One region of the Burkholderia sp. NRF60-BP8 genome, then DNA from elsewhere that is predicted to be linked to it. Evidence: riboswitches for the same ligand, from Rfam matches in the RefSeq annotation. Region 1 holds a riboswitch; each other region holds the start of a gene.
What was found. Region 1 has a riboswitch for cobalamin ahead of cobA (uroporphyrinogen-III C-methyltransferase). Riboswitches for the same ligand answer to the same signal wherever they lie in the genome.
Positions count from the first base shown of each region.

Region 1 (2,194 bases):
CTGAGCACGACGCTCGCACTGTTCCAGCTCGATCTGTACAACCGCCGCGTCGCCGATCCGGTTCGGCCCGGGTTCTTCGACCTCAACGGCCTCGAGCGCAATCGCGGCCTGGAACTGGGCGTCGCCGGCCGGCTCGCGGGCGACTGGTTCGTTCGCGGCGGCATCGGCTGGCAACACGCACGGGTGGTCGACGCCGAGCCGAAGTACGCGGGCAAGCGGTCGGCGGGTGTGTCCGGGTCGAACGGCAGCCTGTTCGTCGGCCATGCGCCGCTGCGCGGATTTTTCGCCGAACTCGGGCTGGTGTACGAAGGGGCGCGTTACGCCGATCGCGACAACCTGCTCGAACTGCCCGCATACGTCCGCTGGGACGGCAAGGCCGGATATCGCACGCGCGACCTCGAGGTGACGCTGGCGGCCGTCAACCTGACCGATCGCGACTATTACGCGAATGCGACGGGCCTCGCGCAGATCATGCCCGGTTCGCCACGCACGTTCACGCTGACGGCGGCGTACAAGTTCTGACCTCGCGGGCCGCGCCGACGCCTCGCGCGACCGGTCCGCCGGGCAGCTCGCGCTTGGCACGCCTGTGCTATCGTATGCGCCGCGTTCGGTGCTCGCATGCGCATTCCGCGCATGCAGTTAAACGGGAAACAGGAGGCGGATGTCCGCCCGGCCTGTGCTGTCCCCGCAACGGTACGCCGCCCGCGCAACGCGCTTTTTTCGCACGTGCGCCCAGGCCGCCCGCGATGCCACTGCCCTTCGACCGGGCGGGAAGGCTGCGGTCTGGCAAGCGGCCAGCCCGGATACCGGCCGACGCAAGGGGCGAGCGCGATGCTCGCCGAACGCCCGGTCCGCGGGGGACGGATGGGGTGCGCATTCCACCCGCGTTCGCGCGGGTTTCGCCCGATCCGTCATGCACTGCCTGCTCGCCGGCCGCCGATGCGCCGCCCGCCTTCCCTGTTCCACTGTGTCGACACGGTGCGCGCCGTGCCGCGCGCGATGAGCCGCGCATGGCTCGTCGGCGCGGGCCCCGGCGACGCCGATCTGCTGACGCTCCGAGCCGTGCGCGCGATCGGCGCGGCCGACGTGCTGCTCGTCGACGATCTCGTGAACCCCGACGTGCTGCGCCATGCGCGCGCCGACGCGCTGATCGAGCACGTCGGCAAGCGTGGCGGCCATGCGTCGACGCCGCAGGCGGCGATCGTCGCCGCGCTGCTCGCGCACCTGCGCGCGGGCCGCAGCGTCGCGCGGCTCAAGGGCGGCGATCCGTTCGTGTTCGGCCGCGGCGGCGAGGAACTGGTCGCACTCGGCGCGGCGGGCTTTCCGGTGGAAGTCGTCAACGGCGTCACCGCGGGTATCGCCGCGCCGGCCGCGCTCGGCATCCCGGTCACGCACCGTGGCGACGCGCAGGGCGTGATCTTCGTCACCGGCCACGGCGCGGGAGCCGACGAGCCCGACTGGCGCGCGCTCGCGGCCACGCGCATGACGATCGTGATCTACATGGGCATCCGTCGCCTCGACGCAATTGCCGCGGCGCTGCGCGACGGCGGCCTGCCCGGCGATACGCCGTGCGCGGCGATCGAGAACGCCACGCGCCCCGAACAGCGCCACCTGCTCGCGACGCTCGATACGCTCGTCGAGCGTGTCGGTGCGGCCGGTATCGGTTCGCCGGCGATCGTCGTGATCGGCCGCGTCGCGGCGCTCGCCGACGATCCGGCGGTGCGTGCGGCGCTCGGCGGTTGCGCATGATGCGCGTCGCGCTCGGCATCGGCTTTCGCGCGGGCGTCACGGCCGCGCAACTCGATGCCGCGATCCGCGCCGCGCTCGCGCGCTACCCGGCCGCCGAACCGGCGCTCGTCGCGACGCTCGCCGACAAGGCACGCGCCCGGGCGCTGCGCACGCTGTGCGCACGCCGTGGCTGGCCGCTCGTCGCATTCGATGCGGCGCAACTCGCGAGCCGTCCGGAACTGGCCGCGAGCGGCCCGTCCGGCGCCGCGCTGGCGCGCTTCGGCATCGCGGGCGTGGCCGAGCCGTGCGCGCAGCTCGCCGCGCCGCACGGCCGGCTGCTCGGCCCCAAATCCATCCGGGACGGCGTGACGGTCGCGCTCGCCGGCCCGCTCTGAACCCGTTGTTTCGCTTTCGACAGGACGATTCCCGATGAAGACCGATTCCGAATCCCATCAGCGGATGGCCG
Region 1 covers NZ_CP013373.1:1,759,886-1,762,079, reverse strand. The annotation lists gene WS54_RS21535 (TonB-dependent receptor) at 1-522, shown strand, start outside; cobalamin riboswitch at 591-829, shown strand; gene cobA (uroporphyrinogen-III C-methyltransferase) at 940-1,749, shown strand; gene WS54_RS21525 (cobalamin biosynthesis protein) at 1,746-2,123, shown strand; gene cobO (cob(I)yrinic acid a,c-diamide adenosyltransferase) at 2,158-2,194, shown strand, end outside.

Region 2 (2,194 bases), 900 kb from region 1:
TGCGCGGGCGCGATCGCGGTGCGCGCCAGCAGGTCGGCCGCCATCACGCCGCCGCCGCCCGCAAGCATCGCGGCCGGCAGCAGCATCCGCTGGTCGTTGCCGAACGCGAGCCGCAACCCATGCGGCACGACGAGCCCGACGAAGCCGATCGTACCGGCCGTCGTCACGGCGGCCGCGGCGGCCAGCGACGCGACGAGATAGATCCGCACGCGCAGGCGTGCGACCGGCACGCCGAGCGCGAGCGCGGTCGCGTCGCCGCGCAGCAGCACGTTCAGTTGCGGCGCGGCCGGCAGCGCGACGCATGCGCTCAGCAACAGCGCGCCCCACGCGAACCACGGCGCCGTCGCGCCGTTCAGGTCGCCCGTCAGCCAGAAGATGATGCCGCGCAGCCGCGCGTCGGGCGCGAGCGACAGCAACAGCGTGACGAGCGCGCCCCACCCCGCCGCGATCACGACGCCCGTGAGCAGCAGCCGCGGCGAGGCGTCGCGCGATTCGCCGCGCCACAGCTCGCGCCTCGCGAGCCCGAGCACGAGCGCGACCGAGACGAGCGAACCGGCGAACGCCGACGCGTCGACGAGCCACCACGCGCCGCCCGCGATCATCGCGACGAGCGCGAAGCCGGCCGCGCCGCCGGACACGCCGAGCACGTACGGCTCCGCGAGCGGATTGCGCAGCAGCACCTGCAACAGCGCACCGGCCAGCGCGAGCAGCGCGCCGCACGCGAAACCCGCGAGCGCGCGCGGCAGGCGCAGCGTCCGGACGATATCGGCGAACAGGGTATCGCCGCCGTGCGGCACGAGCGACGCGAGCGCCTGCCACGGCGACATCGGCACGCTGCCGATCGACAGCGACGCGACGAACAGCAGCGCGACCGCGGCGGCCAGCGCGGCCCAGATCGCGGCGGCGCGCGCGGCGCTCATGCCGCGCCCGGCCGCGCGCACGACGCGCGGCACATCCGCTTGCGGGAGCCGGCCGGGCGCGACGGCGGCGCGTGGCGGACGATTGGGGTCGGCATCGAAGAAACGTTCCGTGAACCGTTGCGCGTCCCGCTTCCCCGCAGGCCGCGTGTCATGGAGCCCGTGCGGGCTCCCCGTCTCGGCCGGTATCCGGGCTGGCGGCGGTCCGGCTCGCCTTCCCGCGCGATGACGCGCAGTGGCCCGCGCCCGCATGCGACTGCATGCGAAACGCGCCCGAGCCGGCCTGCGTCACGCGACGCGGCCGCTTACCGTTGCGGGGGCAGCGCAGGTCGGCGCGCTCCTGGAGCCCGCACCCTGCTTCCCGTTTAACCGCGCGTCCTGCGCGCGAGCACCGAGGCGGCGCCAGTTTAGGAGCCGGTCGCGCGAGCGTCAAGGAAGCGTCCGGACCCGCGCGGGACGCGCCTATTCGCGGCAAGAAGCAGGGGTGTTACGACTGGAAACGTTACAGATGTCGGATTGCGCGTTATTCCGCGCTAAAATGCTGGGTCTTTAGAGGACGCAGCAAATGCTCAACGAACTCGAAACCCTATCTCAAAATATTGGCCGTCTGATTTCGCTGAACAAGCGCTATCACTCGGAACGGCTCGCGCTCGAGGAGCAGGTCGCGCAATTGCGCGCGGAAGCGGACACGGTCCGCGCGGAGCTCGCGCAGCTGCGCGACGAACGCAATGCGCTCGCGGCCGAGCGCGACACGTTGTCGGCGAAGATCGACGACGCCCAGGTGAAACTGAACGCGATTCTCGAAAAGCTGCCGCGCTCGAAGGGCGCGGAGCAAGCCGACAACCAGCTCGACCTGCTGGATGCGCAGGCGCGCACGGATGGCGATGACACGGCCAGCCACGGAGAACATGCATGAGCACCAAGCAGATCGAAGTCTCGATTCTCGGTCAGCCCTATCGGCTCGCCTGTTCGGCCGAGACCGAAGCGGCGCTGCTCGAAGCGGTCGCGCGCGTCGACGCCGAAATGTCGAAAATCCGCTCGAACAGCTCGGTGCGCGGCACCGATCGCATCGCGGTGATGGCGGCGCTGTCGCTCGCATCGGAATTGCTGCGGCTGCAAACGAGCGTGCGGCATGGTGAAGCGTTTCCGGCGGAGGAAATCCGTCGTACAATGCACCAGATGAACGAACAGCTCGGCGCGGTGCTCGCACAGCACGAGACGCAGTAACGTTTCAAACGATGCGTCGATTCCCCTTGATCTCGACGGTCAACGGTGGT
Region 2 covers NZ_CP013373.1:2,655,193-2,657,386, forward strand. The annotation lists gene WS54_RS25825 (FecCD family ABC transporter permease) at 1-920, opposite strand, end outside; cobalamin riboswitch at 1,081-1,328, opposite strand; gene WS54_RS25830 (ATPase) at 1,483-1,833, shown strand; gene WS54_RS25835 (cell division protein ZapA) at 1,830-2,144, shown strand.
Region 2: it holds a riboswitch for cobalamin, as region 1 does, so the genes downstream of both, WS54_RS25825 (FecCD family ABC transporter permease) here and cobA (uroporphyrinogen-III C-methyltransferase) in region 1, are expected to answer to the same signal.

Region 3 (2,194 bases), on a different replicon from region 1:
ACGCGGACCGGATGCCGGTCGTGCCGGTCAAGCTCGGCAAGCAGGGCATCGCGAAGCAGATCTTCCTCGGCATCCGCGAAGCGGACGCGTCGATCGACTATCTGGCCGCGTTCGTCGCGCTGGCGCGCGAATCGACATGGAGCGCGCCGCGCATGCTGCGCTAGGCGCGTCCGGTTGCCTCGCGCGTCAGGCGGCGCGCATGCCCGCGCGTTCGCCGCGCTCGACCCACGCGCCGAACAGCAGGCCGATCGTCGTCCACATGATCACCTGCATGCCGATGGCCGCCACGCGGAATTTCCACAGCAAGGCCGCCGGGAAATCGGCCGGCAGTTCGCTGACCGACGGCAGCCCGATCTGCACGGCCGCGATGATCGCGACGAACACGAGCCCCGCGACGATCGACGCGTTCCATTGGCCAAGCTTCGCCAGCAGATGGCGACGCACGCCGACCGAGAACACCATCGTCGCGACCGAGATCGCGATCATCAGGAAGAACAGGCCGGTGCGATAGCCGATCGTGTCGGGGTCGCCGACCGACGGCGGGTTGGCCGGGTACTTGAGGTTCGGCACGATCACGAGCGCGACGAACGCCGCCAGCGCGAGCCACGCGGCCAGCGGCCGTGCCGGCAGGCGACTGCCTCGTCCGTATGCATACGCGAAGACCAGCGAGAACAGCCCGCCAAATGCCGCGCCGTAGGTCACGACACCCGTCAGCAACCCGAGGCCGGCCTGCGTGTGGCGACTGACCAGCTCGGGTTCCGGCGCCTCGCCCTGGGCGGCGGCGGTTTTTTCCTCTAAGGAGATCGCCTGATCGACTTGCGGTTCGCCGACCATTTTCGCGAACCCGAACGTGAGAAGCCCCGCGGCGATGCCTGCGAGCATCCCGCGCATGAGCAGCTTTCCGACCATCTTGTTACTCCGCGTCAGTGGCAGGGAAAGCCGAGCAGATGGCGGCCGTCGTGGACGAATTCGTGGACGTACATGCCCGGCACGAGCGACGTCGCGCCCTGTTCCGCGCCGACGAAATAGAGTGCGAGCAGCAGGATCAGGCCGACGAACACGGCCCACGGCAACAGTTCACGGACGGGAATGGGCGCCGGCACGACCGCCGGCTTCAGCACTGCTTCGCTCATGGATGCACCTCAGGGGAATCGCGCCCCGACAAATGATGGATGGGTACGAAGGCAGGTCTGACTTCCGGGATCGTCGATTCCCCGGTTACAGTGGCGCGACCGCGCCGGAATTGCACCGGCTTCCGCGCTTCGTATCGGGCGAATTGTACGCGCGAACGTTCGCGTATTGAAGCGATGACACACGGCAAGTGCGCACCGCTCCCGATCGCCCGACAACCGACATGAACATGCATGCCTCGCTGCGCCTGATCGCACACGCATCGACCCGCGCAATGCGCACCGGCACGTTTCCCGACGACGATCCGCTCGACGCGCACGGGCTGGCCGAAGCCACTGCGCTGCGCGGCCGCTGGACGGTCGGTGCCGGCTCGCTCGTGCTGTGCAGCCCGGCGCGCTGCGCGAGGCAGACCGTTGATGCACTCGGACTGCACGCCGATATCGACGATGCGCTGCGCGACATCGATTACGGCAATTGGCGCGGCAAGCGGCTGCACGATCTCGCGCGCGACCTGCCCGACGAACTGGCGGCGTGGATCGGCACACCGTCCGCGTCGCCGCATCGCGGCGAATCGTTCGACGGTGCCGCGCGTCGGGTCGGCACATGGTTGAGCGCACTGCCGCCCGATCGCGACGTCGTCGCGATCACGCATGCGCCGATCGTCCGCGCGGCCATCGCGCATGTGCTGCGGATGGGTACCGGGGCAGCCATACGCCTCCACGTCGCGCCGCTGTCGTGCACGACGTTCGTCGCGTCGCCGGCCGGCTGGACCCTGGCCGCGACGGACGATGACTCGCGCGACACCGGCGCGTAAGCCGCTGTCGTGTTCACTATGTGAGCGGACGATGCGCCCCCGACGCTTCGCATGCCGCCGCTCGCCTTACATCCCGTAAGACACTCCGTTCGGCATCCCGACTGTCATCAAACTGACTGCTAGCCGCAGCTAGGATCGGACGAGGCTCCCTTACGAGATGTCGTCATGAATCAACCTGCTTCGTCCGCCCCGAACAATTCGGCCTCCGTCGCGCGCACCCGGCAGATCGGCTATACCGTCTTCCTGTTG
Region 3 covers NZ_CP013372.1:2,433,675-2,435,868, forward strand. The annotation lists gene WS54_RS11230 (LysR family transcriptional regulator) at 1-164, shown strand, start outside; gene WS54_RS11235 (CbtA family protein) at 187-909, opposite strand; gene WS54_RS11240 (CbtB domain-containing protein) at 924-1,133, opposite strand; cobalamin riboswitch at 1,167-1,305, opposite strand; gene WS54_RS11245 (histidine phosphatase family protein) at 1,355-1,945, shown strand; gene WS54_RS11250 (inorganic phosphate transporter) at 2,111-2,194, shown strand, end outside.
Region 3: it holds a riboswitch for cobalamin, as region 1 does, so the genes downstream of both, WS54_RS11240 (CbtB domain-containing protein) here and cobA (uroporphyrinogen-III C-methyltransferase) in region 1, are expected to answer to the same signal.

Region 4 (2,194 bases), on a different replicon from region 1:
GCGCCGTATAGACCGGTGTGATCGCCCACGACAGCGCGGCGTTGCCGGTGTTCACGGCTTGCCCGGCGATGATCTCGTGACGGCCGGCGACGAACATCGTCACGCTGCCGAGCGTCGCCGACTGGTGCAGCGAAAACGCGGAGTCGTTGCGCGTCGGCACGCCGCCGGGAATGTCGACCGGCAGGAACGCCTGTTCGCGCGTGAAGTCGTAGGCGAGCTTCGATTCGCCCGACAGCGGCAGGCCGAACAGGTGAAACCCGTGCTCCTGATGGGTCAGCGACGTCGACGTGCTGATCCGCTGCGAGTTGATCTGGTCCGTCGCGAGAGCCGGGTTGTCCGCATGGATGAACTGGCGATCGTTCGCATAACCGAGCGACTGGTCGAACTGCGTATCGGGCGTGATGTCGAGATGGAACGCAACGCCGGTCGTCAACTGATGGTCCAGCTCGCGATTCGCGTAGCCGCTGTTGTCGTAGGACAGATCGGAGCGGTGATACAGCGCGAACGTCGAGATCGACCAGTTGTCGCGCGCATAGCCGAGCCGCGCATCGAGATCCTGCGCGTGATACGGATTGCGGCCGTCTTCGTGGCCGTAGAAGAACGGCCGCGTCGCGTCGATGCCGGCCGTGTTGTAGTCGTGCAGCCCGAGCGAATAGGTGAGCCCGCCGAGCGCGGCGAGCGGCCCCGTCGACGGCACCGTGCCCGACGTGCGGAACTGCGTGTCGAACGTCTTGTTCGAGCCGCCGCCGAACGACACGGTGGTCTGGTTCGGCTGGTTGGCGGCGCGGCGCGTGAACAACTGCACGACGCCGCCCATCGCGTTGTTGCCGAACGATGCGGCGGCCGGGCCGGAGATCACTTCGACGCGCTCGAACGCTTCGGTCGGCAGGTCGGCCCACGGCGCGATGCCGGTGGTCGGCGAGCCGATCCGGATGCCGTCGATGAACACGGCGACCTGGCTCGCCGACGCGCCGCGAATGCTGACCGACGCGGACGAGCCGGGCCCGCCGTTCTGCGCGACGGTCACGCCCGGCAGCGTCGCGAGCGCCTGCGTGATGCTCGGGTCGGTCGGCGACAGCCGGTCGAGATCCTCGCGCGTGAGCACCTGCGTCGACGCATAGCGCCGGTCGAACGATTCGGGCAGGTGCCGCGTGTCGGTCACGCTGATCGTCGGCAGGTCCGTGCCGTCGGCGGGCGCGGCGGGCCGTGCAGGCGCCGTGTCGCCGGCCGCGTGGGCGAGCGGGGACAACAGCGCGGTGGCGACGGACGTGGCGAGCAGGTGACGAATGGTCATGAGGCGGCGGGACAAAGCGTGAAGCGGGTACGGCGATCGTGAGCGCAAGGCGGACGGGGGGCGCATGCCGACGGCGTGTCGGTGCGACGCTTCCGGCCGGGAAGCGGATTCGGGAACGATGGACATCTGACGGATCCTGAGGTCGGGTCGTCCATGCAACGGGCGGCCGCCAACGGCGGTGCTTGCACATCGGGACACCCCGCCCGGTGCGGCTGCTGGACCTCGGGTCGATGGCAGGTCTCCTGGCTCGCGGGTCGCCATCCGTGCAGGCCTTCCCGGTTTCCCAGTGGCACGCGGTGGCACGGATTCGCCGCTCACAGTTGCGGGGGCAGCCGCAGATTCGAGGCGTTGCCTCGCCTGCGTTCCCTTTTGATCCCATCCCTGGGAACCATCAGCGCGCAAGGGTAATGGCGTGCATGTAGGCACGTCAATCGTTCGTCTGCGCGCGGATGCGAAAAAACGTCATCGATCGGCGTCGGCTTTCCGGATCCTTTCGTTCGACGTGCCCGGAGCGCGTTTCAGGTCTGAAGAAACGGCCGGGTTCGACCGCATGCCGTCGCGCCGGAGCCGGCTGCCGTCGCGCCGAATGTCGACGGTCGGGCGCGTGTCGTTACATATGCGTGCCGGCATGTGCGCGGCCGCCCGGGTCGCCGCCGCGGTTGGGCGGCGTATTGTTCTGATCGATCTTCGCGAGCACGAAGCCGGCGGGCGGCAATGCGGCGGACGAACGGTGCATCGCGTGCCCGACCGCGGGGTGAGGCGACGCGGCGGAAAAAACGGATGTCGTCACGCCCGGTTGAGCGAACGCCGACAGGGAAACGGCCGCCAGGGCGGCGGCGACGAACGCGTGCGTATTCATGACCACTCCTGCATGACTGACTTCGGGACGACCTAATCAGT
Region 4 covers NZ_CP013372.1:1,469,356-1,471,549, reverse strand. The annotation lists gene WS54_RS06775 (TonB-dependent receptor domain-containing protein) at 1-1,294, opposite strand, end outside; cobalamin riboswitch at 1,510-1,702, opposite strand; gene WS54_RS06770 (hypothetical protein) at 1,905-2,153, opposite strand.
Region 4: it holds a riboswitch for cobalamin, as region 1 does, so the genes downstream of both, WS54_RS06775 (TonB-dependent receptor domain-containing protein) here and cobA (uroporphyrinogen-III C-methyltransferase) in region 1, are expected to answer to the same signal.